Regions from separate parts of the Paenibacillus sp. FSL M8-0142 genome, predicted to be linked through region 2. Evidence: a T-box and tRNA genes for the amino acid it is inferred to sense, from the RefSeq annotation. Region 2 holds a T-box; the other regions hold tRNA genes.
What was found. The T-box of region 2 lies ahead of metG (methionine--tRNA ligase). A T-box ahead of a tRNA ligase gene usually reads a tRNA of that ligase, here a tRNA-Met.
Positions count from the first base shown of each region.

Region 1 (9,498 bases), 1.3 Mb from region 2:
TACCGTAAGGAGCGCTGGACAGCATACAAGTGAGAATGCCGGTATGAGTAACGAAAAGATCAGTGAGAATCTGATCCGCCGAAAGCCCAAGGTTTCCTGAGGAAGGCTCGTCCGCTCAGGGTAAGTCGGGACCTAAGGCGAGGCCGAAAGGCGTAGTCGAAGGACAACAGGTTGAAATTCCTGTACCACCGTAAACCGTTATGAACGATGGGGTGACGCAGGAGGGTAGTGACGCGGACTGATGGATGTCCGTCCAAGCAGTGAGGCTGATGTGTAGGCAAATCCGCACATCGTAAGGCTGGGCTGTGATGGGGAGTGAAAATTACAGTAGCGAAGGTCATGATCTCACACTGCCAAGAAAAGCCTCTAGTCAGGTGAAGGTGCCCGTACCGCAAACCGACACAGGTAGGCGAGAAGAGAATTCTAAGGCGCGCGGAAGAACTCTCGTTAAGGAACTCGGCAAAATGACCCCGTAACTTCGGGAGAAGGGGTGCCTCGGTAGGGTGAATAGCCCGAGGGGGCCGCAGTGAAAAGGCCCAAGCGACTGTTTAGCAAAAACACAGGTCTGTGCGAAGCCGCAAGGCGAAGTATACGGGCTGACGCCTGCCCGGTGCTGGAAGGTTAAGGGGAGCGGTTAGGAGGTAACTCCGAAGCTGTGAACCGAAGCCCCAGTAAACGGCGGCCGTAACTATAACGGTCCTAAGGTAGCGAAATTCCTTGTCAGGTAAATTCTGACCCGCACGAATGGCGTAACGACTTGGGCGCTGTCTCAACGAGAGATCCGGTGAAATTTTAATACCTGTGAAGATGCAGGTTACCCGCGACAAGACGGAAAGACCCCATGGAGCTTTACTGCAGCTTGATATTGGATTTGGGTACGATCTGTACAGGATAGGTGGGAGCCTTTGAAGCATGAGCGCCAGCTTGTGTGGAGGCGACGTTGGGATACCACCCTGATCGTATCTAGGTTCTAACCTGGTACCGTGATCCGGTACGGGGACAGTGTCAGGCGGGCAGTTTGACTGGGGCGGTCGCCTCCTAAAGAGTAACGGAGGCGCCCCAAGGTTCCCTCAGAATGGTTGGAAATCATTCGAAGAGTGCAAAGGCATAAGGGAGCTTGACTGCGAGACCTACAAGTCGAGCAGGGACGAAAGTCGGGCTTAGTGATCCGGTGGTACCGCATGGAAGGGCCATCGCTCAACGGATAAAAGCTACCCTGGGGATAACAGGCTTATCTCCCCCAAGAGTCCACATCGACGGGGAGGTTTGGCACCTCGATGTCGGCTCATCGCATCCTGGGGCTGAAGTAGGTCCCAAGGGTTGGGCTGTTCGCCCATTAAAGCGGTACGCGAGCTGGGTTCAGAACGTCGTGAGACAGTTCGGTCCCTATCTGTCGTGGGCGTAGGAAATTTGAGAGGAGCTGTCCTTAGTACGAGAGGACCGGGATGGACGTACCGCTGGTGCACCAGTTGTTCCGCCAGGAGCATGGCTGGGTAGCTACGTACGGACGGGATAAGCGCTGAAAGCATCTAAGCGTGAAGCCCCCCTCAAGATGAGATTTCCCAGTATGTAAGACCCCTTGAAGACGACGAGGTAGATAGGTTGGAGGTGGAAGTGCAGTAATGCATGGAGCTGACCAATACTAATCGGTCGAGGGCTTATCCTAAAATTACCCCAAAAAGTGAAGCGAAGCTTTGAAGCGGATGCCGAATACTTTTCGGGGACCCCGATCCAACCATTGGGGAAATGCTACGGATTCTAAACAACGCAAAGACGTTTCGTATCTAGTTTTCAGGTGATCAAATCATCACTTGAACTGAATAATGTTCCCTGATAGCTCAGTTGGTAGAGCACTCGACTGTTAATCGAGTTGTCACAGGTTCGAGTCCTGTTCGGGGAGCCATTTATGGAGAGGTGTCCGAGTTGGCCGAAGGAGCACGATTGGAAATCGTGTAGGCGTCAAAAGCGTCTCGAGGGTTCGAATCCCTCTCTCTCCGCCACTATTATTTAAGTAAGGCCCGTTGGTCAAGGGGTTAAGACACCTCCCTTTCACGGAGGTAACAGGGGTTCGAATCCCCTACGGGTCACCATCTTTCTTTTAAAAAGACTTGATTTCGTCGCCGGTTATCTGGTATGATAGAAATCGCTTTGTTACGGAGGCTTAGCTCAGCTGGGAGAGCATCTGCCTTACAAGCAGAGGGTCGGGGGTTCGATCCCCTCAGCCTCCACCATAAATAACAATGTAACCCTTTTATAATGACGCGGGGTGGAGCAGTTCGGTAGCTCGTCGGGCTCATAACCCGAAGGTCGCAGGTTCAAATCCTGCCCCCGCAACCAATTATATCGCATTAGCGATAGTGCCTCGTGGAACTGTGGTGTAGAGGCCTAACATGCCTGCCTGTCACGCAGGAGATCGCGGGTTCGAATCCCGTCAGTTCCGCCATTTTTTAACTTTTGGGATGAGATGAGTGTCCGATATGGGATTCGTCGAAGTCACGAAGAGCGCAAGGCTCGGTAGCTCAGTCGGTAGAGCAGAGGACTGAAAATCCTCGTGTCGGCGGTTCGATTCCGTCCCGAGCCACCATGTTTCACAATTGCATACGCCGGTGTAGCTCAATTGGTAGAGCAACTGACTTGTAATCAGTAGGTTGGGGGTTCAAGTCCTCTCGCCGGCACCACTATGGAGGATTAGCGAAGTGGCCAAACGCAGCAGACTGTAAATCTGTTCTCTTACGAGTTCGGTGGTTCGAATCCATCATCCTCCACCAGTTTTATAGGGGCATAGTTTAAAGGTAGAACAGCGGTCTCCAAAACCGTTAGTGTGGGTTCAATTCCTGCTGCCCCTGCCAATCGAAAATTTATAAATATGGCGGTCGTGGCGAAGGGGTTAACGCACCGGATTGTGGCTCCGGCATTCGTGGGTTCAAGTCCCATCGATCGCCCCATATTTCAAAATCATATTGGGGATTAGCCAAGCGGTAAGGCAACGGACTTTGACTCCGTCATGCATAGGTTCGAATCCTATATCCCCAGCCATGATTTCTGCGGACGTGGCTCAGCGGTAGAGCATCGCCTTGCCAAGGCGAGGGTCGCGGGTTCGATTCCCGTCGTCCGCTCCATTTTTATTTGTGGCGCCATAGCCAAGTGGTAAGGCACAGCTCTGCAAAAGCTTTATCCCCAGTTCGAATCTGGGTGGCGCCTCCATTTACCAATCTGTGCCCTTAGCTCAGCTGGATAGAGCGTTTGACTACGAATCAAAAGGTCAGGAGTTCGAATCTCTTAGGGCACGCTTTTATGCCGGTGTGGCGGAATTGGCAGACGCGCGCGACTCAAAATCGTGAGGGAAACCGTGGGGGTTCGAGTCCCTTCACCGGCATCATGCAAAAGGAATGCAAGACGATTATCGTCTGCATTCCTTTTTTGCGTTTTTCGTCTGATGATCGGTTGGTATGACAGCGTTCAACTGCAGTGAGATGTGCTTCTTGTCGAAGTGCGTTGTTCCTATGAAAGAAGAGCGCGGGTTCCTATGGATCGAACACCGTCAGGATGAAATGGCGAATAGGCGATCTGACCCTGCTTTAAATGGGCTAGGGATGGATTGGACGCAGGTCCATAGAAGGCCCCGACTTAGGTCTAGGTGCAAAAACCGTCCGCAGTCCGTTTTAGTGAAACGCGAAATTACCTAGAATAGAGTCATAAGGTTGAACACATAAACAACGATCAAACGACAGAAAGGCGGTGTATAAATGAGATATTCGAGAGGAAACGGATTAAGTCTCCTGCTGATTGGTTTAGGGGTTTTGATTCTTCTGGGTGTATTCGCTCCTCTGCTCGGATGGTTGTTCAGTCTTTTGCTTCCCGTTCTGATGATCGCTTTGGGATATTACGGAATTCGGAGAGGCAACGCTCTGATCGGGTGGATCATTCTCGGTATCGGCGTCATCTGGTTGATGGGTAAGCTGTCTTGGCTCATCGGTCCGGTACTCGGTATTATCCTGATCATCTATGGGTTGTCCCGATTCAAGAAGGGAAGACCGCGTTACTAAATGCGATTATAGGATAACAGCCAGCTGAAGTTAAGGATAAGAAGTTGATAGAAGAGGAGGGCTAAACCCAAATGAGTGTTTTCAGACGGATACGAGATATTACCGTTGCAACCTTGAATGAAAGACTCGAGCAGAGTCAGGATCCGGTTCGATTGATCGACCAGTTCCTTCATTCGACCAGACAAGACATCACGGAAGCCGAGAAGCTTCTGCAGCAATGCCAGACTCACTCCAGGCAGCTGAAGCAGCAGGTTGACCAAGCCGAGACGATGCGGGATAAGCGTGAGGAACAAGCGCTGCTTGCATTGAAAGCCGGTGAGGATCATCTGGCGAAGCTGGCACTTCAAGAGAAGTTGATTTATGAAGAAAAGATTGAACAATACCAAGGCTTGTTGTCTACCAGCCTGGAATCGCTGAGAGAGATTGAAGAGCAGCTCGGGGAGCTCCGCATGGAGTATCAAACCGTATACAGCAAGCGTCAATACTATGTTGCCCGAATGGAGACACTCCGTCTGCAGCAGAAGATGAATGAACGCACCGGTGCATACGGTGGTCAAGACGTTCCGAAGATGTTCAACCGGCTCGAGGATCGCATCAGCGATTGGGAGCTTGAAGCCAGAAGCTTGCGCGATTTACGCCGGATGGGCCAAGAGTATGTGGAGCAGGCAGGCAATACCGTCTCTTCCGTACTCGAAAAGGAGCTTGCCCGTTTGAAGCAAAAGCTGAATGACAGCGGAAAGGAGTAATCATGACTAGATTGTACCGTTCTACCCGAGACAAAATGTTTACCGGGTTGATCGGCGGCCTATCCGATTATTTCGGAGTCGAATCGACCATCCTCAGAATTATATTTGTAGTCAGTATCTTTTTCACTGGCGGTACAACACTATTAATTTACCTGATCGCGACGTTGGTTGTTTCCAAAGAGCCGCCGTATTACCACGATCCATACGCACCTCATGGAAGACATGGAGGACATGGAGGCTATCGTTTCAATGATGCACCTGGACCCGGATATAACGGCTATAACGATAACTATGGTCGTCCAGGATACCCGAATGAAGGCGGCTTTGGACCGAAATATGATCGCTCCGGCCGGCCGGATCCAGGCTATGGTCCCCGGAATAACGCATCCGCCGATTCCGGTCTGGATGCGATGATGCAAGACATCGAGAAGAAGGCATTGCAAAAAGAAATTGAAGAGTTGAAGAAAAAACTATCGGATTATGAGAAGGGAGATAAGTAACATGGGAGTATTTAAAAGAATTAAAGATATGACAAAGGCGTCGGTGAATGAGCTGCTGGATAAGGTAGAAGACCCGATTGTAATGTTGAACCAGTATCTGCGCGACATGGAAGCAGAAATTCACGAGGCAGAAGTAACCGTAGCGAAGCAAATGGCGAATGAGCGCCGGATGAAGCAGCGCGTGGACGAAGCGGTTAAGATGGCTGCACAGCGCGAGGCACAAGCCGAGCTGGCTCTGAAGAACGGTCAGGAAGAAGTTGCACGCAAGCTTCTGGAGGAAAAAATCTACTTCGATCAAAAAGTTACCGAGTACTCCGAGCTGCACCTGCAATCGGAATCCCAAGCTAAAGAACTGGTTGCCCAGCTTCATCAAATGAAAGACGAGTTCTATAAAATGCGCAACAAGCGCAATGAGCTCGTTGCTCGTGCGCAAATGGCCAAAGCCAAGAAGCAAATGTCTCAAGTGAGCAGCTTGCATACGATTGAGAGCGGCAGCGCTTCGATGGGCTTCCACCGCATGGAGGAAAAAATCATGCAGATGGAGGCAGAAGCGGACGTGCTTCGCGCACCATACCGTCCGAACAACGCGGCTTACACCAGCCCGGTGGATGCCGAGAAGCAGCTGAAAGTCGATGAGCAGCTGGAAGCGCTGAAGAACAAACTGAACAACACCTCGAAATCGGAGTAATTGTTCAGGAAACTTAGCAAAATAAATGAAAAACCGTATGCGAAATTCCGGGTTCATATGATATGCTATACGGATGAAGCAGTCCGAGTAGTATAGGACAAAGCCATACCGTGAGGGGCTCCTCATGGATATGGCTTTTCCCGGCTTTATATTTCGTCATCAAGGAGGTGCGACATGGATCGAAACCGCTGGATCGCAGTAGGGTTCATCTGTTTAGGTTTTATTATGCTCTTCGGCCGATGGTTCGGTTTCTTTACCATTGTCGCCCTGTTGCTCATGTTTGCAGGCGTGCTTCAGGTCCGCACAGGCCAAGTGAAGAGAGGCTACATTCTGCTCGGGGTCGGAGCTGTCATGCTGATGCTGGAGCACCTCATGCTGATTATCGGCGTCAGCCTGATCTCGCTTGGCATTTTCTACGGAAAATCCAGACGGGCGCATGGTACAACCGGCTATGTCCAGAAGCAAAGCTTTATGTCCAACTTCGATTGGGACCAGTCGCCATGGGTTATGCGCAGTCTGAGCATATGGCATGTGCTCGGAGAAGCTGATGTGGACCTGTCCCTGGCTCTGCCGGAGGAGCGTCATACGGTTATGATGTTTCACGGTTTGCTTGGGGATATCGATCTGATGATCCCCGATTATTACGGGGTGGAAATCGAGGCCTTCATCCTGTTCGGATCGATCCATATGGGCGACCGGAAGGAGACGGGCATCATGAATCGCGTACGTTATCAATCTCCCAACTATGAGACGAGCGAATATAAAGTGAAATTCATCGTTTCGTATTTAGGCGGAGATTTGAGTATACGAATGACGTAAATGACTTATTCATACATTGGATTTGGATACCAATCAGGAGGGTTGCCCCGTGGAAACGGAAAAAAAAGCAAACATCATAACCCGTAGCATGCGCGAGGGAGCCCTTCTGGGATTGGTTGTCATGCTGATCGTGTTGTACTTGCTGTATACATACGGGTACTTACAGCCGTTTGAGACCTGGAAGGGGCGGATTGAAGCGCTGATCACCATCGTGCTTCTGCCGGTCGGTCTTGGGGCCATTTATGGGTTTTATCAAGGATATCGGGTCAAACGAAGAATTGATCTTGTACGGGAAACGCTGGTAAGCTGGGAGAAGGGTAGTCTGACCGATGTGATGCCGGATATCGGGGAGGACGAAGTCGGACGGCTGGGCGAGCAGCTGGTGCGCATCAGCAAGCGTTGGGAGGACCAGGTCTCCTCCTTGCAGCGGCTGTCGACCAATAACGCCCAGCTGGCGGAGCAAGCCCGGGTGACGGCGATCGTCGAAGAGAGGCAGCGACTGGCCCGCGAGCTGCACGATGCGGTGTCCCAGCAGCTGTTCGCCATTTCGATGACCGCCACGGCGGTTGGCAGAACGCTGGATAAGGATTTTGACAAAGCCCAGCGCCAGGTGGCTCTGATCGAGGAAATGTCGGCGGTTGCCCAGTCCGAGATGAGGGCGCTGCTCCTTCATTTGCGGCCGGTCTATTTGGAGGGTAAAGCCTTGGAGCAAGGTCTGCGGGATCTGATTAAAGAACTGCAGATTAAAGTGCCGATGGAAATTACGTTTGAAATGGACGAGGATATTCACTTGGTGAAGGGAATCGAGAACCACTTGTTCCGGATCATTCAAGAGGCCATGTCCAACACGCTTCGTCATGCCAAGGCGGACAAAATGGATATCCGCATTCACCGGAGGCAGAATACCGTTCGGGTAATGCTCCGCGATGACGGTGTCGGGTTTGAGCTGGATGACAAGAAGCAAACCTCTTACGGCCTGTCGACCATGCAGGAACGGGTCACGGAGATCGGGGGCTCCATTCAGTTTATTACCGCCCCCGGCAAAGGAACACGCATTGAAATTACGGTACCGCTGATGAATGAAGAACGCAAACGGGGGGATAGCGATGGAAACACCGATTAAAGTGCTGCTGGTGGACGATCACGAGATGGTCCGGATCGGCCTCGCCGCCGTGCTGGGCACGGAGGATGGGATCGAAGTTGTAGGGGAGGCAGGCAGCGGTGAGGAAGGCATCCGGCTTGCTCAGGAGTATCAACCGGATGTGGTGCTGATGGATCTGGTGATGGATGGAATGGACGGGATCGAGACGACCCGGCAGCTCATGAAGCAGTTCCCGAATCTCAAGGTGATTGTGCTGACGAGTTACCTGGACGACGAGAAGATGTATCCGGTCATTGAAGCCGGCGCCTTTAGCTATCTGCTAAAAACATCCCGGGCCTCCGAGGTTGCGGACGCTATACGCGCAGCGGCACGCGGACAGTCGGTTCTGGAGTCGCAGGTCGCTTCCAAGATGATGAATCGTTTCCGTCATCCGCAAAACGAGGCTCCGGCTCATCAGGATTTGACGGACCGGGAAATGGAGGTTCTGCGTCTGCTCGCCCAAGGCAAATCGAATCAGGATATTGCCGATGAGCTTATCATTGGAATCAAGACGGTGAAATTTCACGTTACGAATATTCTGGGCAAGCTTGGCGTTGAGGATCGTACCCAAGCGGCTATATATGCGTACAAAAATGGGTTGGCTGAGTAGAAGAGCCGGCTCATTTTTTTATGCCTGCTTGTATATTTTCCTCCCGAATCGGCGATCCTTTTACTAGATTGATAGATTGCACGGGGAGCGTGACGAGCGGTGAGGAGAATATCATTTCAAATATTGGGGATGGTAATGGTGCTATGCAGCTTGGTGGGAATACTGGTCGGATTTTCAGACGTAAAATCCAGTCCGTTGTCCGGAAGTGCTCATGAAGCACCGGCCGCAGCTGCTCAAGCAGAGCGCGATTTGCGGCTTCTCCTCCAGCTTGGACGGGAGCATGTGGATTCGGACGTTCGCTTCACCGTTAAACTGCAGGGTGAAAGTCAGGCGGTCTCCAGAGACCAAGCCATGGCTTCCGCTGAGCAGGTTGCACAGGCACTCGGCCTTCCTGCAGTCACTGCAGGAAAGGTGCATGGAAACGAAGTGTTCCGTTCCGAAGGGACTCTCGAGGGCCTTCCGGTCCAGATGGATTGGGCGCTTACCCATCTAGGGGGAAGCTATGTACGGGTAATGCTGACCGCCGAAGGGGAAGCGCAGGGCGAGCGGATGATTGGGATGCAGCAGCGCGTGCTGGATGAACTGGCTCATGCCGGCGTCGAGGCCGCGATGAATGCTGCCGTTCAAGGCTACAGCGCAAGGCAAGAAGGAGCTGCCGAGACGATCGGTCGGCTTGAAGGGGATCTTGGCCGGACATTGACGATGCGCTTGGTGGAGGATTATGAAGACGGAAAGACGGTCAGCCGATCCTACGAAGCTCCAGCGCTGGGCACTTTCGTCAAAAGCGGGGAGCAACCGATTCAAATGCAGCTGGCAGTGCATGAAGATTCGATGAAGAAAAGTAGTAGAATCACGATCGGATTTCCCGTCATTACTGTAGAATATTGAAAACAGCATCTGAAACTATAATGAAAAAATGCGGAATGAGATAGCATAGTTGATATGAAT
Region 1 covers NZ_CP152008.1:961,036-970,533, forward strand. Annotated here, with positions in the region: rRNA gene NSQ46_RS04260 (23S ribosomal RNA) at 1-1,666, shown strand, start outside; tRNA gene NSQ46_RS04265 (tRNA-Asn) at 1,828-1,903, shown strand; tRNA gene NSQ46_RS04270 (tRNA-Ser) at 1,909-2,000, shown strand; tRNA gene NSQ46_RS04275 (tRNA-Glu) at 2,016-2,090, shown strand; tRNA gene NSQ46_RS04280 (tRNA-Val) at 2,156-2,231, shown strand; tRNA gene NSQ46_RS04285 (tRNA-Met) at 2,261-2,337, shown strand; tRNA gene NSQ46_RS04290 (tRNA-Asp) at 2,367-2,443, shown strand; tRNA gene NSQ46_RS04295 (tRNA-Phe) at 2,509-2,584, shown strand; tRNA gene NSQ46_RS04300 (tRNA-Thr) at 2,603-2,678, shown strand; tRNA gene NSQ46_RS04305 (tRNA-Tyr) at 2,683-2,768, shown strand; tRNA gene NSQ46_RS04310 (tRNA-Trp) at 2,776-2,849, shown strand; tRNA gene NSQ46_RS04315 (tRNA-His) at 2,870-2,945, shown strand; tRNA gene NSQ46_RS04320 (tRNA-Gln) at 2,962-3,036, shown strand; tRNA gene NSQ46_RS04325 (tRNA-Gly) at 3,045-3,119, shown strand; tRNA gene NSQ46_RS04330 (tRNA-Cys) at 3,131-3,204, shown strand; tRNA gene NSQ46_RS04335 (tRNA-Arg) at 3,216-3,289, shown strand; tRNA gene NSQ46_RS04340 (tRNA-Leu) at 3,297-3,376, shown strand; gene NSQ46_RS04345 (hypothetical protein) at 3,747-4,046, shown strand; gene NSQ46_RS04350 (PspA/IM30 family protein) at 4,118-4,792, shown strand; gene NSQ46_RS04355 (PspC domain-containing protein) at 4,795-5,292, shown strand; gene NSQ46_RS04360 (PspA/IM30 family protein) at 5,294-5,980, shown strand; gene liaF (cell wall-active antibiotics response protein LiaF) at 6,155-6,799, shown strand; gene NSQ46_RS04370 (sensor histidine kinase) at 6,849-7,922, shown strand; gene NSQ46_RS04375 (response regulator transcription factor) at 7,906-8,550, shown strand; gene NSQ46_RS04380 (YwmB family TATA-box binding protein) at 8,650-9,438, shown strand.
Region 1: it has a tRNA-Met gene. The T-box ahead of metG (methionine--tRNA ligase) is inferred to sense a tRNA for this amino acid. The anticodon was not compared.

Region 2 (9,498 bases):
AGCGGAAACCGAAGTTTAAAAGGTGTGATAAATGTGATCAATCAAATGGGAATTATCGCTGACGATCTGACGGGGGCTAACGATTCAGGCGTGCAATTAGCGAAGAAGGGCCTCTCCTCGACCGTTATACTGGACTACCGTCAGAGCGGTGACGCTGCGCCTGCCGATGTCCTGATCGTGGATACCGACAGCCGGGCGAAGCAAGGCGCTGAAGCCTATGAAGCGGCTTATGGAGCGGCCCATTATTTGAAACGGCATGGTTACGGGCATATTTATAAAAAGGTGGATTCGACGCTGCGGGGCAACATGGCGGAGGAGCTGAAGGCGGTGGAGCAGGTGTTCAGCCCGGATCTGATGTTGATTGCTCCGGCCTTTCCCAAGATGAACCGGGTAACCGTCGGCGGGCATCACTATGTGAACGGCTCGCTCATCACGGATACGGAATTTGCCAAGGATCCTAAGACACCGGTTACGGAGAGCTTTATTCCGAAGCTTCTCCAGGCGGGGGCCGGCCGTGAGGTAGGGCTGATTGATACGAGCCTTCTTCGGGGGCCCGCGGATGAGCTTGCCGCTTATGTGAACCAAGCGATTTCGCGCGGGCAGACCTGGCTGGTCTGCGACAGTGAGTCCGAGCAGGATCTGCAGACCATCGTAGCCTTCTTCTCGAATTGGGATCAATCGATCGTCTGGGCCGGTTCGGCCGGACTGATCGAATATCTGCCGGAGGCTTTAGCCTTGAAGCCGTCGGGTAGCGGTGAGGGTGCCGTGGCGATGGCCGGCAAAACGCTGATTGTCTCCGGCAGTTTGTCCCGAACTACGCGGCAGCAGCTGACGAAGGTCGGCGAAATGGCTGAGGCCTGCATGCTGGAAGTGGATCCGGTCGACTTGGTCCGAGGCGATACAGATGCCGATCGTTACGTTCGAGCATTGGAAAAGAGCTCGGACAAGCCTTATGCTGTATTGTATGTAGACGGCTCCGAGCACAATCGCATCGCTGCGAAAGCAGCGGGAGATCAGCTTGGACTGTCCTTGACGGAAATAAGCGAAGCGATCTCTCGGGGACTCGGGCATATTACACGGGAGATTTTGCAGGCATTTGAGGATATTGAGGGGCTGGTGCTGACGGGCGGAGATACGGCGAAGGCGGTCTGCCAGGAGCTGGAGATCGGCGAAATGCAGCTCCATTCGGAGGCGGAGCCCGGACTGCCGTTCGGTAAGCTCCAAGGCAAGGGTCGCAGTTATTGGGCGATTACGAAAGCCGGAGGCTTTGGCCGTGACGAGTCGCTCGTTGATGCGTTGCAGTATATGACCACAAAGAAAAGGGTGAGAGTATGAGTGAGCGCAAACCGATAATCGGCATCACGATGGGCGATGCCGCTGGCGTCGGACCGGAAATTATTCTGAAGAGCCTCAAGCATGGGGAGATGTATGAGATCAGCAGACCGTTCGTCATCGGGGACCGTAAGATCCTGGAGCGCGCGAAGACGTTCGTAAACAGCGATTTGGCCATCGAGAGCATTGCTGCGGACGAGCTGGAGCAGGCCGATTACCGTCTGGGCACGGTATACGTGCTGGATCTGGACTTGCTGCCGGGCGATCTGCCGGTCGGTCAAGTGTCGGCCGAGGCTGGACATGCCGCGTTTAAATATTTGGAAAGAGCCATTGAGCTGGCGAAGGAAAATCGCATTCAAGCAATTTGCACGGCTCCGCTGAATAAGGAGGCTCTCCACAAGGGCGGGCACAAATATCCGGGTCATACGGAGATTTTGGCAGACTTGACGGGAACGCAGGACTTCTCCATGATGCTGTCCGCGCCGAACCTGAAGGTCATCCATGTGACGACCCATGTCGGACTGATCGATGCCGTGAAGATGATCACGCCGGAGCGGGTATATCATGTGATCAAGCTGGCGCATGAGACGCTGCGGAAGGCGGGGATCGATGCGCCGAAGATTGCCGTGTGCGGGATTAACCCTCATGCCGGGGAGAACGGCCTCTTCGGGTACGGGGAAGAAGAGGAGAAAGTCATTCCGGCTGTTGAGAAAGCTCAGGCGGAAGGCATTGAGGTTGTGGGACCGCTCCCGGCGGATACGCTCTTCTTCCGGACGGTTCGCGGCGACTTCGATATCGTCGTGGCCATGTATCACGATCAGGGACACGGACCAGTCAAAGTGCTGGGCCTGGATGCGGGCGTCAACATTACGGTCGGGCTGCCGATCATCCGCACAAGTGTTGACCACGGCACGGCATTCGATATTGCCGGAACGGGCATCGCTGATGAGAAGAGCTTGATGGAAGCGATCCGCCAAGGGGCCGAGCTGGCGCCGAAGGCTTAACCGATCAGACTGTGAGTATCAACCAATATGCAGTCCTTTCTTGCCGGATGGCAGAAGGGGCTGTTTTTTTCATGAAGAGAGCGATGGCTGACCATTGGATGGGCAGGACTGCTTGAATCGTATTTCGATCCCGATGGATCTAGGCTTTATGCAGCTGTAAATCATATGGAGAAGCGACACTCGCTTTACAAAAATCTTTGGCGCTTATGCGAGATTAGATGCTAAGCGGCTTTGCATTTTTTCTTACGTAACAGGTCGCCCCTTGACTTCGGGAGTTATGATCAGGTATGATTTCCAATAACTTGAATATGCCAATGACAAGCGATGATGAGAAGAGTACCTAGGTAAGGTCCTTGACCAGAGAGCCCCGGCAGGTGAGAAGGGGTAAGGAATGAGCCTAAGGGAATATGGCCTCTGAGCTGCGCACCGAAGCTGATCCAAGCCGTAGGCTGCGCCGGAACCTGCACCCGTTACTGTGCTAGGGTATACGTGCATGGAATGCGCAGTACCCGAAGAGGTGAATGCTGTGAGGCATTCGTGAAATTGGGTGGTACCACGTGAGCACAAGCTCTCGTCCCTTTGGGATGAGGGCTTTTTTTTGTTTGTGAAAAAAAGGAGGGATTATATGATGACCAACATTTTTATCGGGGGCGCGTGGCCTTACGCGAATGGATCGCTCCATTTGGGGAGGCTGGCGAGTCTGCTCGCTGGCGATGTATTGGCTCGTTATTTTCGGGCTAAAGGCGAGCGGGTGCTGTATGTATCCGGCAGCGATTGCCACGGAACGCCGGTGGAGGTTCAGGCCATTGCCGAGGGGATTGCTCCGCGGGATATTGCGGACCGGTACCATCAAGAATTTTCGGAATGCTTCCGGCGGCTTGGGTTTACCTACGATCTGTACACCCGTACAGACCAACCCTTCCATCACCGTATTGTACAGGAGCTGTTTCTAAAGCTTCAGGAGAACGGGCATTTATACCGGAAAACGATCCGGCAAGCGTATTGCGAGACCGACCACCGGTTTTTGCCGGACCGTTATGTGGAAGGGGACTGCCCGATATGCGGAAGCCGGGCTCGCGGCGACCAATGTGACGTATGCTCCGCTATTTTGGACCCTTCGGACCTGACGAACGTAGCCTGCAAAATTTGCGGCAACCCTCCGGTAGAACGCCCCACGGAGCATTTTTATGTACCGTTGTCCAAGTTTCAGGAAGATCTCGCGCAATACGTGAAGGAAGCTGAGGGCTGGCGGGAGAATGCGGTGCTGCAGAGCCGGCGATATCTGGAGGAGGGCTTGCGGGACCGGGCGGCTACAAGAGATTTGGACTGGGGGATCGACGTCCCGGTTCCGGGGCTTGAAGGGAAGAAAATCTATGTCTGGATCGAGGCGGTTAGCGGATATTTATCGGCAAGCAGGCAATGGGCCGCGGAAACGGGCGGAGATTGGGAGTCCTTTTGGCAGGAAGATGGCGACATTACCGCCTACTACGTTCACGGTAAGGATAATATCCCGTTCCATACGTTGATTTGGCCGGCGATTCTTAAAGGGGTAGGCGGGCTGCATCTGCCGGATCGGATCTTGTCCTGCGAATATATGACCTTGGAAGGGAGAAAATTTTCGACAAGCCGGAACTGGGCGATCTGGGTGCCGGACCTTCTTAGCCGCTATCAGCCGGATTCGATCCGCTACTTCCTGATCGCCAACGGACCTGAGCATCGGGATACGGATTTCTCTTGGCTCGATTTTATTAACAGGCATAATGGTGAGCTGCTCGGAGCTTTCGGGAATTTGGTGAATCGGACGCTGGTTTTTATCGAAAAATCGTTTGGCGGCAAGATTCCTGAAGGGAATTTAGAAGAGGATTGGCGGAAGATCATCGAGCAATCGTATGTCGATACCGGAACGCTCATCGAACAAGGTCGTTTGAAGGAAGCCTTAGCCTCCGTCTTTCGGATCGTGCGCCAGGCTAACAAATTTTATGATGAGCGGAAGCCATGGCTTCAAATCAAGAATGACCCGGAGGCTTGCGGTCACACACTGCATACCTGTGTGCAAATCATCGCTAACCTTGCGAATCTTCTGCAGCCTTTTATTCCGTTCGCCTGTGATCGGATACGGGACTTTCTTGCGTTGGATGAGCCGGGCTGGTCTCGGCGCCATGTACCCGTAAATCGGACGGTATGCCAGTTGGCGAAGCTGTTTGAGCGCATTGATCCGAGCCGGATCGAGGAGGAGATGAGCCGCTTGGGTGGGGCTGATCTGCAATGACCCTTTTTAGGGATAAGGGATCTTGGTTGCTGTATGATGTTGATCGGGTCGGCTGCGTCCAAAAGCCGGAAATCCGGGCCAAGAACATCCGGTAGTTTACCGAAATGTTGAAGAAGGAGAGAGCTACCCAAGCGGGTCGGTCGATGACTGCCCGCAAGAGTTAGCGCCCGGAAAGAAGGATTCCCGGGGACGGACAATATCCGTTATAATAGCGTTAACGAAAGAGGCAAGCGAGCATAATATAAGCAAGTTTATCAAGCGAAGAGGAGGCCGCTGAATGAATCAAGCCCGACCGCCCTGCTAATCCCTCGCCGTACTTCGTGCACGAGGTCCCCCCTCTGTATCCGGATTTGAAATAAGACAATCCGATAAGAGAGGGAGCCGATAATGAACCATTCGATAAATATAAATGTGTGGAAGCTGCTGGCGATCCGCTTCTTCTACAGTCTCATTCCCGCGTACGTCATCGAACGATTGTACTGGGAAGATCGAGGCATGACGATTCCGATGGTCGTGTACGCGGAGATTATTTATGCCGTTACAATCGTGCTGCTGGAAGTGCCTAGCGGCATGATGGCTGACCGCTGGGGGCGGAAGACCATGATGCTGGTCTCCGCGCTCATGGGGTGCGCGGAGTTTCTGCTGCTCCTGTTCGCCGAGGCATTTTGGCATTTTGCGCTCGTTGTCGTTGTGGCGGCAATTGGCGGCGCGGCCAGCAGCGGGGCCGAGCAGGCGCTGCTGTATGAGTCGCTGCGAGAACGAGGGCGGGAGCGCTCCTTCGAGAAGTGGCTCGGCCGCTTGAACGCGGTGGATATAGCATCAACGGTGCTGGCGGCGCTGTGCGGCAGTCTGCTGGCAAGCCGTCTGCCTTACGAATTCAACTACGCGCTGTCGCTAATCAGCATGCTGGTCTGCCTCGGCTTGACCTTGACGCTGACGGAAGCGGGGTCGTCCGGGGACGGGGAGGAAAGTCCGATTCCAATCCGCGTGTACCTTACCGCATCATGGAGACTGTTCAGGGAGAACCGGGGGCTGCTATTGGTAATGCTGTCCGGCATGGTCACAGGGGCAGCCGTCAATTTCATCGATGAGTTCTGGCAGACATATTTAGAGCGTGTGGAGATTCCCGTGCTGTATTTCGGCCTGTTCTCCGCAGGCATCTTTCTGCTCAGGCTTCCGGGCAACTTGCTGGCATTCGCGCTGAAGGAGCGGTTCAGCTACAGGCTGCTCTTAACCCTGGTTACCGTCGTGCTGGCTACCTGCTTCTTCTGGCTTGCCGCCATGCGGGATAGCCGCTCGATAGCGGCATTGTTTGTCATATCCCTGTTCGCTGGCCTCATCGAGCCATTAGCCGCAGGATATCTCCAACACCGGGCAGACTCCCGAATGCGGGCGACGATGGGATCATTCCAGTCGTTGGGGGAGAAGGCGGTACTAATTGCAATCGGCTTAGGCTTCGGATACTTTTCGTCGAAATTCGATGTGTTTGGCGGATATGGCTTCATTGCCGGCATCTGCGCCTTGTATGCGTTGTATTTTCTAACCGCTTCGCACAAAGCCGTTTAAACAATGCCTTGGTGCTGCAAGCTTTCCCTTAACATCGACAGCCTCAAATTGATTCAGGTGCTATTAGACCGCGCAGATTCCTGGATGTATTTCCGTGTACGGGTGGTGGCGAGCACCTGCCCCAGCGCCGATGGTGATCCAAGCGACAACCTGTACAATCTTCCGACATTCTATGTTTTTAACAAAGACCTCGCAAGATCATCTTGCGGGTTTTTTGTTTTGGGGTGAGAAATTCATCCACCGTTTACGTCTATAGAGTACAGACCATGCATGGGCTCTGAAAGTTAGGAGGAATAACATGACTCAACCGCCGCAGGATGCGGAACTGATAGAACGGATTATCAACGGGGACAAGCAGCTGTTCGCTGTGTTGGTTGACCGGTATAAGAACAAAATATACGGAATTTTCTACGGAATGGGCGCCAGCCATCAGGATGCGCAGGACTTGGCCCAGGAGACCTTTATTCGGATATACCGCAACTTGCCAAGCCATCGCCAAGGCAGCAGCTTTTTCTCATGGATGTATACCATCGCCGTGAATTTGATGAGAGACCACCAGCGGAAAAAGAAGCCCGTTCTGACGTCAGATACGCCTGAAGCCGTATCGCCTGACGAAAAAACGCCCGAGCAGCAATTGCTGCACCAGGAGATGAAGCGGGAAATCCACCAACAATTAGATGAGCTCCCTGAGCAATATCGTCTTGTCCTCCTGCTGAAATATACCAATGAGTTAAGCTATGAGGAAATAGCGGACATTGCCAATATGAGCACCTCTCAAGTGAAAAATGCCTTATACCGCGGCAAGAAAATGCTAAAAGCAAGAATCGAGCGCAAAGGAGGGATCCTGCTTGAAGCTAAAATCAAATGAGGAAGATCCAATGTGGGAGCATATGTTGTTCAGCCAGGGCACCGATACCGATTTCACACAAAAGGTCATGCAAAGCTTAGAAGAGGTCGAGATGGATTACAGCAAACAGGGAAGTCATCAACGTTGGAAACGAGCCAAGCAGAGAAGACGGATGATCACCGCTGCCGCAGCAGTCTCGCTGATTGTGATGGGCGGTTCCCTGCTGGCCTGGAAGCAGCCTGACCTGATACGCCAGGTCTCGAGCATCTTCAGTCCGCAACCGCAGACTATAGAAGAAAGTTTGCCTCCGGAATTAAAAGCTTGGACAGAAATGAGCGACTTGAGCTGGCTTGAAGATTATAAAAAATCCAAGCCGCTTGGCCTGGTGCAAACGCCTAAGATCAAGGTAGAAGACAAAGGCTACAGCTTTGAAATTGTGAATGTCATGGTGGACAGCTCCCGAATTGTCATTACCGCCAAACAGACTGGACCTGATGGCAAAGAGCTGCAGAGTCCCTTGGAAGACGGCGGCCTGCAGGTGACCGATCTTGAAGGCAATGTGATCGCTTCGCTCGCAAGAGGAATTAATATGATGGACGGTCTGGAGGAATATGTGTTTATTTTTGATCAAACCGTACCTGACCGGATTCTCGTAACGGGAAATCCTGAATACATCAGAGAGTCAGTGGACAATCAGGAGACGGGGCGTTTTGAGCGCAAGCAAGTCGAGGTCGATTGGGACTTCCAATTTCAGATTGATATGAAAAAATCCAAGCAATTCGAACACCGGGATATACTGGATGCGAAGTATACAACCCCGGAGGGGCTTGTGGTCAGTATGGAACAGATGATCCGTACCCCGAACGGCATTCGTTTGGATATGGGCTTTAAGCTAAAGGATATGCTTGCCAGCAAGGCAACTGCCGACTGGGGAGACGATCTCCACATTTGGTACCATCTTGAAACGGATCAACCGCAGAAGATATTGCGCTTTGGGGATGGGATCGGAAGACACTCTGTCAAAATCCAGGGGCTGCCCACTGTCAATGAGGACAACGGCACATTACCTTGGTCTGAAACATGGTATACAGGCACTGTTCCGCCCGAGACCAAGAATATACGATTCGTATTGGACGGATACAGCCTGCCTGTTAAGAATGAAGCTGCTGTTCACATCCATATGGAAAAGCTGGAACAAACCCCCGTTGTCTTCGAACATGAGGGAGACCAAATTACGATCACGGGCTCGAGTATGGAGAAGGATGCGGTGAAATCCAACGGCAACGTTCTGCGGCTTCATGCCAAAGGCCGTTATACAAATAACGTCACTAGAGACCAATGGATCGCTTTGGACAGCAATGGTGAAGAATATCCGGTTGAAATTGAGGGATCCGGCAGCGCGAACGAGGACGGAACAGCAGAGTGGATAATGGATTTTGTCGTAGCAGGAGTGGACCCTAACTTATCTGAATTGACCTTAAAGCGTACGGTGGTAGACAAAAGATTCACCGACGTGAATTGGGCCGTCGATCTCCCTTCCTACACAAGCTTGCCGTGGGAAAGTCTTGCGGAAAATAAATAAACTGCACCCCATCAAGTAGACAATTCAAAAATAAAATTATCAATTAAGCGGCCTTGGTCCTGGAATTCCATCGGATTAAGGCTGTTTAATTTTGCTTGCTTTACTGCATGGAGCTTAAGATCAGCACTAATAAAAATCTCCCCCTACGGCATCCAAGCTTTTGTTATTTCACCTGTCTGCCGTAAGGGGAGCATATCAAACGGGGGTCCCTGCTATTTTAAAATTTACCCGAGCGAAGGAGGCTTCAGACAGCGCAGGCTTTCTTCATCCGTTCATCCGTTCACTCATGTATCCAACCGGAAAGCGCCGAGACGAATGCTTCAGGCTCCTCCAGCATCGGATTATGGCCGCTGGCTTCAAAAACAACCTTGCGTACATGGCCATACCGTTCATCTACGGGATCCCACAGCGATACCGGACCGACTAGGTAGTCATACCGTCCGAGTCCGAGGAATACGGGGGTGCGCAGCTCCGCCAGCAGCGGAATCAGATTTTGCTCAGCGAAGGTCCTGCCCCATAAATCATCGATGACGGGCATATTGGTGTAGACTCCGTCCCACATTGGCGAGGCGTCAAAGGTATAATCATGAAAGCTGTGCGCGCCCATGCGGATACATATATGCACAAACCGTCTCTCAGGCTCCTTCGCGAGATCTCCCTCAAGCAGGGCGATGTCCTGCTCGAATTGCCGTTTACGCTCCGGACTGGCGGTATCCTGGAAGAAGGCCAGGCTCTGCTGCTGCCGCTGCGGGCTGTTGGTCGGCGCGGTGTTCAGCAGAACAAGCTTGCGGACAGCTTCAGGATAACGGCGGGCGTAGGCCGCTGCCATGAACGCATGCCCGGAATGGCCCATGAGCACAAAATCCTCCAAGCCCAGTGCTTGCCTCGCAGCCTCGAT
Region 2 covers NZ_CP152008.1:6,401,549-6,411,046, reverse strand. Annotated here, with positions in the region: gene NSQ46_RS28910 (2-keto-3-deoxygluconate permease) at 1-19, shown strand, start outside; gene NSQ46_RS28905 (four-carbon acid sugar kinase family protein) at 34-1,335, shown strand; gene pdxA (4-hydroxythreonine-4-phosphate dehydrogenase PdxA) at 1,332-2,336, shown strand; T-box leader at 2,652-2,918, shown strand; gene metG (methionine--tRNA ligase) at 2,965-4,605, shown strand; gene NSQ46_RS28890 (MFS transporter) at 4,993-6,171, shown strand; gene NSQ46_RS28885 (sigma-70 family RNA polymerase sigma factor) at 6,470-7,039, shown strand; gene NSQ46_RS28880 (DUF4179 domain-containing protein) at 7,020-8,600, shown strand; gene NSQ46_RS28875 (alpha/beta hydrolase) at 8,881-9,498, opposite strand, start outside.

Region 3 (9,498 bases), 1.6 Mb from region 2:
CACCGATTGGAGGTTTCGGCGCAAATCCATCATTCATGAACCCTTATGAACAGATGTGGATAGACCGTCAAAATGAAGAACAAGGAGTAGGAATTGCTTCAAGCTTTACGGAAGATGCATCTCCAACGAATCATTCAGTTGAAGAGAGCGATCAGGAAGCTGAAATTCGTGACGCTGCAATTGAAGAGAATAGTAAGACGGCCAAGGCAAAGGTTCATCGTCAGACGGGGGGGAAAGCCTCCAGAACTGCAGCCAAGAAAACACGGAAGCCGCAGTCGGCAAAGAACAAACAGCAAAACCCATGGATAAAAGGATAAAGGTTTAGCGAAAAAATAAGGGGTAACAGCTTAGAGGTAAGTTGTGAGTGGTTTAGAGCCATGTTAGGATTTTTAGTAGAAGGGCGGCCGGTCACCGGCCGTCTTGTCTCATTATAGTAGGGATACAAAGCGTGGTAAAATATAGGGCGGAACGAGCTTTAAGTGCTTTGAAAGCCACTCTTTAATTAGTACAAGCTGCAATAATGGATTTGGAAAAAATTATGCATTGTTAAACAGTATTGATTCATGATATATTATAAATCCAGTCGCGAAACGAACGCCTTTGCGGCAGGGAAGAGGTCGATGAATAATTTTTGGTTTCGATTTTAAGTAATAAAAAAAACTTTAAAAAACCTCTTGCATTATCGAAATGAATATGATATATTATAAGAGTTGCTGATGCGAACGAGATTCGCCGGTAACGAAAAGGTTGATCTTTGAAAACTGAACAACGAGTGAGTAAAAACGAACCGCTTCGGCGGGGAGTTACAATAGAGAATTGAACAAATTCTCGTCAGTTTTTCTAATGAGCTTAATCGCTCTTTCAATCGATCGTCCTTCGGACGATCTTTATTGGAGAGTTTGATCCTGGCTCAGGACGAACGCTGGCGGCGTGCCTAATACATGCAAGTCGAGCGGAGCTGATGGAGTGCTTGCACTCCTGATGCTTAGCGGCGGACGGGTGAGTAACACGTAGGCAACCTGCCCTCAAGACTGGGATAACTACCGGAAACGGTAGCTAATACCGGATAATTAAATTCGCTGCATGGCGGAGTTATGAAAGGCGGAGCAATCTGTCACTTGAGGATGGGCCTGCGGCGCATTAGCTAGTTGGTGAGGTAACGGCTCACCAAGGCGACGATGCGTAGCCGACCTGAGAGGGTGAACGGCCACACTGGGACTGAGACACGGCCCAGACTCCTACGGGAGGCAGCAGTAGGGAATCTTCCGCAATGGGCGAAAGCCTGACGGAGCAACGCCGCGTGAGTGATGAAGGTTTTCGGATCGTAAAGCTCTGTTGCCAGGGAAGAACGTCTCATAGAGTAACTGCTATGAGAGTGACGGTACCTGAGAAGAAAGCCCCGGCTAACTACGTGCCAGCAGCCGCGGTAATACGTAGGGGGCAAGCGTTGTCCGGAATTATTGGGCGTAAAGCGCGCGCAGGCGGTTCTTTAAGTCTGGTGTTTAAACCCGAGGCTCAACTTCGGGACGCACTGGAAACTGGGGAACTTGAGTGCAGAAGAGGAGAGTGGAATTCCACGTGTAGCGGTGAAATGCGTAGATATGTGGAGGAACACCAGTGGCGAAGGCGACTCTCTGGGCTGTAACTGACGCTGAGGCGCGAAAGCGTGGGGAGCGAACAGGATTAGATACCCTGGTAGTCCACGCCGTAAACGATGAATGCTAGGTGTTAGGGGTTTCGATACCCTTGGTGCCGAAGTTAACACATTAAGCATTCCGCCTGGGGAGTACGGTCGCAAGACTGAAACTCAAAGGAATTGACGGGGACCCGCACAAGCAGTGGAGTATGTGGTTTAATTCGAAGCAACGCGAAGAACCTTACCAAGTCTTGACATCCCTCTGAATCCTCTAGAGATAGAGGCGGCCTTCGGGACAGAGGAGACAGGTGGTGCATGGTTGTCGTCAGCTCGTGTCGTGAGATGTTGGGTTAAGTCCCGCAACGAGCGCAACCCTTGATCTTAGTTGCCAGCACTTCGGGTGGGCACTCTAAGGTGACTGCCGGTGACAAACCGGAGGAAGGTGGGGATGACGTCAAATCATCATGCCCCTTATGACTTGGGCTACACACGTACTACAATGGCTGGTACAACGGGAAGCGAAGCCGCGAGGTGGAGCCAATCCTAAAAAGCCAGTCTCAGTTCGGATTGCAGGCTGCAACTCGCCTGCATGAAGTCGGAATTGCTAGTAATCGCGGATCAGCATGCCGCGGTGAATACGTTCCCGGGTCTTGTACACACCGCCCGTCACACCACGAGAGTTTACAACACCCGAAGTCGGTGGGGTAACCCTTACGGGAGCCAGCCGCCGAAGGTGGGGTAGATGATTGGGGTGAAGTCGTAACAAGGTAGCCGTATCGGAAGGTGCGGCTGGATCACCTCCTTTCTATGGAGTACCTCGCTTCCGTAGCGAAGCGGTACAAATACGGTCAGTGTAAGCTGCCGGAATAGACTTTACGAAGTAAAGTCAACCAACTCACTCGTTGGTCAGTTTTGAGAGTTTAACCTCTCATTTGATCCTTGAAAACTAGATAACGAAACGAATTTGCGTTTTAGAAATATCCTTCTCTAACGACTTGTGTCAAGTGATTGACCAAGAAGTGAAAGAGTAGCGTTAGAGCGAAAGATTCGTGACAGGTGATCCTTTGGAAGCTTGTTTCACCATTGAGTGGTTTTATCCAATCAGGAAACAAGCGGACAACAGAGCACATGGCACGAAACTGGAGCGACATGGTTAAGCTACTAAGAGCACACGGAGGATGCCTAGGCGCTAGGAGCCGATGAAGGACGTGGCGAACAACGATACTGCCTCGGGGAGCTGTAAGCAAGCTTCGATCCGGGGATGTCCGAATGGGGAAACCCAGCTGGTGTAATAGCCAGTTACCCGTATCTGAATACATAGGATGCGAGGAGGCATACCCAGGGAACTGAAACATCTAAGTACCTGGAGGAAGAGAAAACAAGAGTGATTCCGTCAGTAGCGGCGAGCGAACGCGGAACAGCCTAAACCAGAGAGCTTGCTCTCTGGGGTTGTGGGACGTCTCACATGGAGTTACAAAGGTTTAGATTAGACGAACAGGTCTGGAAAGGCCGGCCATAGAAGGTAAAAGCCCTGTAATCGAAAATGTGAACCCTCCGAGACGGATCCCGAGTAGTGCGGGGCACGTGAAACCCCGTATGAATCCAGCAGGACCATCTGCTAAGGCTAAATACTCCCTAGCGACCGATAGTGAAGCAGTACCGTGAGGGAAAGGTGAAAAGCACCCCGGAAGGGGAGTGAAATAGAACCTGAAACCGTGTGCTTACAAGAAGTCAGAGCCCGATCTATGGGTGATGGCGTGCCTTTTGTAGAATGAACCGGCGAGTTACGTTCCCATGCAAGGTTAAGGCGAGAAGCCGTAGCCGCAGCGAAAGCGAGTCTGAATAGGGCGCTTTAGTATGTGGACGTAGACCCGAAACCGTGTGATCTACCCCTGTCCAGGGTGAAGGTGCGGTAACACGCACTGGAGGCCCGAACCCACGTACGTTGAAAAGTGCGGGGATGAGGTGGGGGTAGCGGAGAAATTCCAATCGAACTCGGAGATAGCTGGTTCTCCCCGAAATAGCTTTAGGGCTAGCCTCGGAATTGAGAGTCGTGGAGGTAGAGCACTGATTGGGTGCGGGGCCCGCAAGGGTTACCAAGCTCAGTCAAACTCCGAATGCCATAGACTTATATCCGGGAGTCAGACAGTGAGTGCTAAGATCCATTGTCAAAAGGGAAACAGCCCAGACCATCAGCTAAGGTCCCCAAGTGTGTGTTAAGTGGGAAAGGATGTGGAGTTGCACAGACAACCAGGATGTTGGCTTAGAAGCAGCCACCATTTAAAGAGTGCGTAATAGCTCACTGGTCGAGTGACTCTGCGCCGAAAATGTAACGGGGCTAAACACACCACCGAAGCTATGGCTTGATGCTTGCATCAGGGGTAGGGGAGCGTTGTATGCAGGTTGAAGGTGTACCGTAAGGAGCGCTGGACAGCATACAAGTGAGAATGCCGGTATGAGTAACGAAAAGATCAGTGAGAATCTGATCCGCCGAAAGCCCAAGGTTTCCTGAGGAAGGCTCGTCCGCTCAGGGTAAGTCGGGACCTAAGGCGAGGCCGAAAGGCGTAGTCGAAGGACAACAGGTTGAAATTCCTGTACCACCGTAAACCGTTATGAACGATGGGGTGACGCAGGAGGGTAGTGACGCGGACTGATGGATGTCCGTCCAAGCAGTGAGGCTGATGTGTAGGCAAATCCGCACATCGTAAGGCTGGGCTGTGATGGGGAGTGAAAATTACAGTAGCGAAGGTCATGATCTCACACTGCCAAGAAAAGCCTCTAGTCAGGTGAAGGTGCCCGTACCGCAAACCGACACAGGTAGGCGAGAAGAGAATTCTAAGGCGCGCGGAAGAACTCTCGTTAAGGAACTCGGCAAAATGACCCCGTAACTTCGGGAGAAGGGGTGCCTCGGTAGGGTGAATAGCCCGAGGGGGCCGCAGTGAAAAGGCCCAAGCGACTGTTTAGCAAAAACACAGGTCTGTGCGAAGCCGCAAGGCGAAGTATACGGGCTGACGCCTGCCCGGTGCTGGAAGGTTAAGGGGAGCGGTTAGGGGTTAAACCCGAAGCTGTGAACCGAAGCCCCAGTAAACGGCGGCCGTAACTATAACGGTCCTAAGGTAGCGAAATTCCTTGTCAGGTAAATTCTGACCCGCACGAATGGCGTAACGACTTGGGCGCTGTCTCAACGAGAGATCCGGTGAAATTTTAATACCTGTGAAGATGCAGGTTACCCGCGACAAGACGGAAAGACCCCATGGAGCTTTACTGCAGCTTGATATTGGATTTGGGTACGATCTGTACAGGATAGGTGGGAGCCTTTGAAGCATGAGCGCCAGCTTGTGTGGAGGCGACGTTGGGATACCACCCTGATCGTATCTAGGTTCTAACCTGGTACCGTGATCCGGTACGGGGACAGTGTCAGGCGGGCAGTTTGACTGGGGCGGTCGCCTCCTAAAGAGTAACGGAGGCGCCCCAAGGTTCCCTCAGAATGGTTGGAAATCATTCGAAGAGTGCAAAGGCATAAGGGAGCTTGACTGCGAGACCTACAAGTCGAGCAGGGACGAAAGTCGGGCTTAGTGATCCGGTGGTACCGCATGGAAGGGCCATCGCTCAACGGATAAAAGCTACCCTGGGGATAACAGGCTTATCTCCCCCAAGAGTCCACATCGACGGGGAGGTTTGGCACCTCGATGTCGGCTCATCGCATCCTGGGGCTGAAGTAGGTCCCAAGGGTTGGGCTGTTCGCCCATTAAAGCGGTACGCGAGCTGGGTTCAGAACGTCGTGAGACAGTTCGGTCCCTATCTGTCGTGGGCGTAGGAAATTTGAGAGGAGCTGTCCTTAGTACGAGAGGACCGGGATGGACGTACCGCTGGTGCACCAGTTGTTCCGCCAGGAGCATGGCTGGGTAGCTACGTACGGACGGGATAAGCGCTGAAAGCATCTAAGCGTGAAGCCCCCCTCAAGATGAGATTTCCCAATTCGTAAGACCCCTTGAAGACGACGAGGTAGATAGGTTGGAGGTGGAAGTGCAGCAATGCATGGAGCTGACCAATACTAATCGGTCGAGGGCTTATCCTAAAAGCTTTCTGAAAGAAAGCTCGCTACGGAAGCATAAATAAACCCACCAAAGTGAAGAAGAGCTTCGAAGCTGATTCCGATTACTTTGGCGGGGCCCAGAAAGATCTGAGGATCTGAAGGGACAATGCTACGGATTCTAATCAATGCAAAGACGTTTCGTATCTAGTTTTCAGGTGATCAAACCCGATTTGCAGGTGTACAAGCTGCACATGCAATGAAGATGATTACGGCATTTGGCGATGCCGCATCCTGAATTTAACGTTTGGTGGCGATGGCGGAAGGGTTCCACGCGTTCCCATACCGAACACGACCGTTAAGCCTTCCAGCGCCGATGGTACTTGGACCGAAGGGTCCCGGGAGAGTAGGACGCCGCCAAGCGGTACATATTCCCTGATAGCTCAGTTGGTAGAGCACTCGACTGTTAATCGAGTTGTCACAGGTTCGAGTCCTGTTCGGGGAGCCACTTATGGAGAGGTGTCCGAGTTGGCCGAAGGAGCACGATTGGAAATCGTGTAGGCGTCAAAAGCGTCTCGAGGGTTCGAATCCCTCTCTCTCCGCCAGCAAGGACTTTATATACGGCCCGTTGGTCAAGGGGTTAAGACACCTCCCTTTCACGGAGGTAACAGGGGTTCGAATCCCCTACGGGTCACCAACATGGAGGCTTAGCTCAGCTGGGAGAGCATCTGCCTTACAAGCAGAGGGTCGGGGGTTCGATCCCCTCAGCCTCCACCATTAAATATCCCCAAAAGATAAAGCAAAGGCTTTACAGGTGGTTTTATTAGGGGAGCTTATACACAATGACGCGGGGTGGAGCAGTTCGGTAGCTCGTCGGGCTCATAACCCGAAGGTCGCAGGTTCAAATCCTGCCCCCGCAACCAATTATATCGCATTAGCGATCAAGCCTCATGGAACTGTGGTGTAGAGGCCTAACATGCCTGCCTGTCACGCAGGAGATCGCGGGTTCGAATCCCGTCAGTTCCGCCATTTTTAACAATGGGAGCCATTAGCTCAGTTGGTAGAGCACCTGACTTTTAATCAGGGTGTCGAAGGTTCGAGTCCTTCATGGCTCACCAGTGTTACATAAATCTTGATATTGCGGACGTGGCTCAGCGGTAGAGCATCGCCTTGCCAAGGCGAGGGTCGCGGGTTCGATTCCCGTCGTCCGCTCCATTTGCGCCCTTAGCTCAGCTGGATAGAGCGTTTGACTACGAATCAAAAGGTCGGGAGTTCGAATCTCTCAGGGCGTGCCATTGATTGATGTGCGCATTCATCATGAATTTACTTAATGATTATCCTTACGCCGGTGTGGCGGAATTGGCAGACGCGCGCGACTCAAAATCGTGAGGGAAACCGTGGGGGTTCGAGTCCCTTCACCGGCATTTTAAATAACGGGACGTAGCTCAGCTTGGTAGAGCACCTGGTTTGGGACCAGGGGGTCGCATGTTCAAATCGTGTCGTCCCGATTCAAGCAAGGACCATTTTCAGAATTTCTGAAGATGGTCCTTTTGTCGTTGCGCACTTTCGGTACAAGGGATGTCTGAATAATTTGGCAGCCTTGCGGTCACAATATGAAAAACATTGAATAGAAGGGGATAACCTTGAGTGTTTTTCAATTCCTAAGAAAAGTGTTCCGCAAACGACGGAGACGCTGGAGACGGGCCATCTGGTCCAGTTCGATCCTTGCAGCGGCCATGATCTTCATTTGGTCTGGCCAGACGCTGAAGGATCAAATGAATATGCTGCTCACCGATAGCCGCGGCGAAAAACCGCTCGCGCTCGAGACGATGCATTATTTGCAGATGGAAGAAGAGAAGCAAGAAGAGCGGACTTCCGAGCAGAGAAAGTTTATGCAGGAACTGAACGCATCAAAGGGGAAGAAGAAAGTACATCTGCGCACTACCTATGTATGCGGGGTTGAAGAGCAGAATATCGGGCGCCTGAATGCAGACGGCATCTATGAACTGATGAATAAAAACCCATTATGGCAGGGCCGCCTGGATGACAAAGGGGAAGTTTGGCTGGAGCAAACGGTATCCGATCTCTCCCCCAACTGCAAGAAGCAAGCGTACATGAGCGTGGATGCAAGCGGAAATTTAACTTTGTTTGAGGGACCTCCCGAAGAAGAGAAGGTTCTCCGCACCTTTTTCCAATTAGACATCGGTTCGATGGAGTCCTCCTTGCCAAAGGATGTCATCCAGCAGCTTCAGGAGGGGATCCGGATTCAGGATATGGATGAATACAACAGCGTCTTGTCGACGTTTAGTGATTATGCGCGGGATATGGCTGAAAATGTGATGAAGCCCAGCTCCTGAGCGAATCCGGGCGAACCGGGTCGACCGTTTTTCGACAATGCCACATTTTTGCTGCTCTATTGTTACACCGCAACACCGCAACTGTCTGGTGCTGATCTGCACCGGGCAGTTTTTCTTTTTCAGTTGCGCGCAGCAGGCCATGCGGTTAAGAACGGAGCGCAATTTATCCGCCCACAAGCCTAATAGAAGCCTCCCTTAAAAAAGGAATCATAAGCTTAGGGTAACAATGTGAAAATAGGCACAAGAAAAGGTTCAAAGTTTTTCCTCAACTAAAGGTCGATCTTTTGTTATAATGGGAGAACGATACATATGTTCGCTTCATCAGAGGAGAGGTTAGTATTGCGTATTTTAGGCATTGACCCGGGGATTGCCATCGTTGGCTTCGGGTTTATTGATAAGACGGGGAGCAAGGTGTCGCCGGTGCAGTACGGCTGTATCCAGACCGAAGCGCATACGCCCGAAGAGGAAAGACTTCATCAGGTTTATGAGGGCATGCTGCAGTTGATTGATAAATATGAGCCGGAAGCCGTGGCTTTCGAGAAGCTTTTTTTTAACCGGAATGTAACGACGGCGATGACGGTATCCCAAGCAAGAGGCGTGCTCATTCTCGCAGCCGTTCAGCGGGGACTTCCCATTGCCGAGTACACGCCTATGCAGGTTAAGCAGGCGATTGTAGGCTATGGGAAGGCGGAGAAGAAACAGGTACAGGAGATGGTAAGGATGTACCTGAAGCTTGCGAGCATACCGAAGCCCGACGACGTGGCTGATGCGCTTGCTGTCGCTATATGTCACGCCCATTCCTATACGTTAAATTCCAGATTAAACGAGGTATTGCGAAAATGATTGATTTTTTACGTGGACAAGTCGTCCATCTCGAGAGTGAATATATCGTGCTGGATGTGCATGATGTAGGGTATCGCATCTTCTGCCCGAACCCGTATGCCTTCGCCAAAATGGAAGGAGTCGTCACGGTGTATACCCACCATCATGTACGCGAGGATGCGATTCTGCTGTTCGGCTTCCCGACACGGGAAGAGCAGCGGTTATTCCGCAAGCTCATCGAAGTATCCGGCATCGGCCCGCGGGTGGCGCTCGGAATATTGGGCGGCGGCTCGCCGGATCATGTGGTATCGGCCATCTACCAAGAGAATATTTCATTTCTGATCAAGCTGCCGGGGATCGGGAAGAAGACCGCCCAGCGCATGATTTTGGATCTGAAGGACAAGCTGGACGGCTTCAGCGATGCCGCCATGGCGACAGGACTGTTCGCCCTGCAGCAGGAGCAGCCGGAAGAAAGCAGTTCGGCTTGGACAGAAGCCCGCGAGGGGCTGAAGGCGCTCGGGTACACGGACAGCGAACTGGATAAAGTATGGCTGAAGATTAAGGATTCCATAGGCAGCGGAGAATCGGTCGATGTATTGATGAAACGGGCACTGCAGCAGCTGTATGCCGGTTAATAGCGTCGTCTGCAG
Region 3 covers NZ_CP152008.1:4,820,209-4,829,706, reverse strand. Annotated here, with positions in the region: gene NSQ46_RS22255 (LysM peptidoglycan-binding domain-containing protein) at 1-317, shown strand, start outside; rRNA gene NSQ46_RS22250 (16S ribosomal RNA) at 888-2,441, shown strand; rRNA gene NSQ46_RS22245 (23S ribosomal RNA) at 2,788-5,714, shown strand; rRNA gene rrf (5S ribosomal RNA) at 5,976-6,092, shown strand; tRNA gene NSQ46_RS22235 (tRNA-Asn) at 6,102-6,177, shown strand; tRNA gene NSQ46_RS22230 (tRNA-Ser) at 6,183-6,274, shown strand; tRNA gene NSQ46_RS22225 (tRNA-Glu) at 6,292-6,366, shown strand; tRNA gene NSQ46_RS22220 (tRNA-Val) at 6,371-6,446, shown strand; tRNA gene NSQ46_RS22215 (tRNA-Met) at 6,516-6,592, shown strand; tRNA gene NSQ46_RS22210 (tRNA-Asp) at 6,622-6,698, shown strand; tRNA gene NSQ46_RS22205 (tRNA-Lys) at 6,712-6,787, shown strand; tRNA gene NSQ46_RS22200 (tRNA-Gly) at 6,810-6,884, shown strand; tRNA gene NSQ46_RS22195 (tRNA-Arg) at 6,888-6,964, shown strand; tRNA gene NSQ46_RS22190 (tRNA-Leu) at 7,014-7,093, shown strand; tRNA gene NSQ46_RS22185 (tRNA-Pro) at 7,104-7,177, shown strand; gene NSQ46_RS22180 (BofC C-terminal domain-containing protein) at 7,313-8,026, shown strand; gene ruvC (crossover junction endodeoxyribonuclease RuvC) at 8,366-8,869, shown strand; gene ruvA (Holliday junction branch migration protein RuvA) at 8,866-9,483, shown strand.
Region 3: it has a tRNA-Met gene. The T-box ahead of metG (methionine--tRNA ligase) is inferred to sense a tRNA for this amino acid. The anticodon was not compared.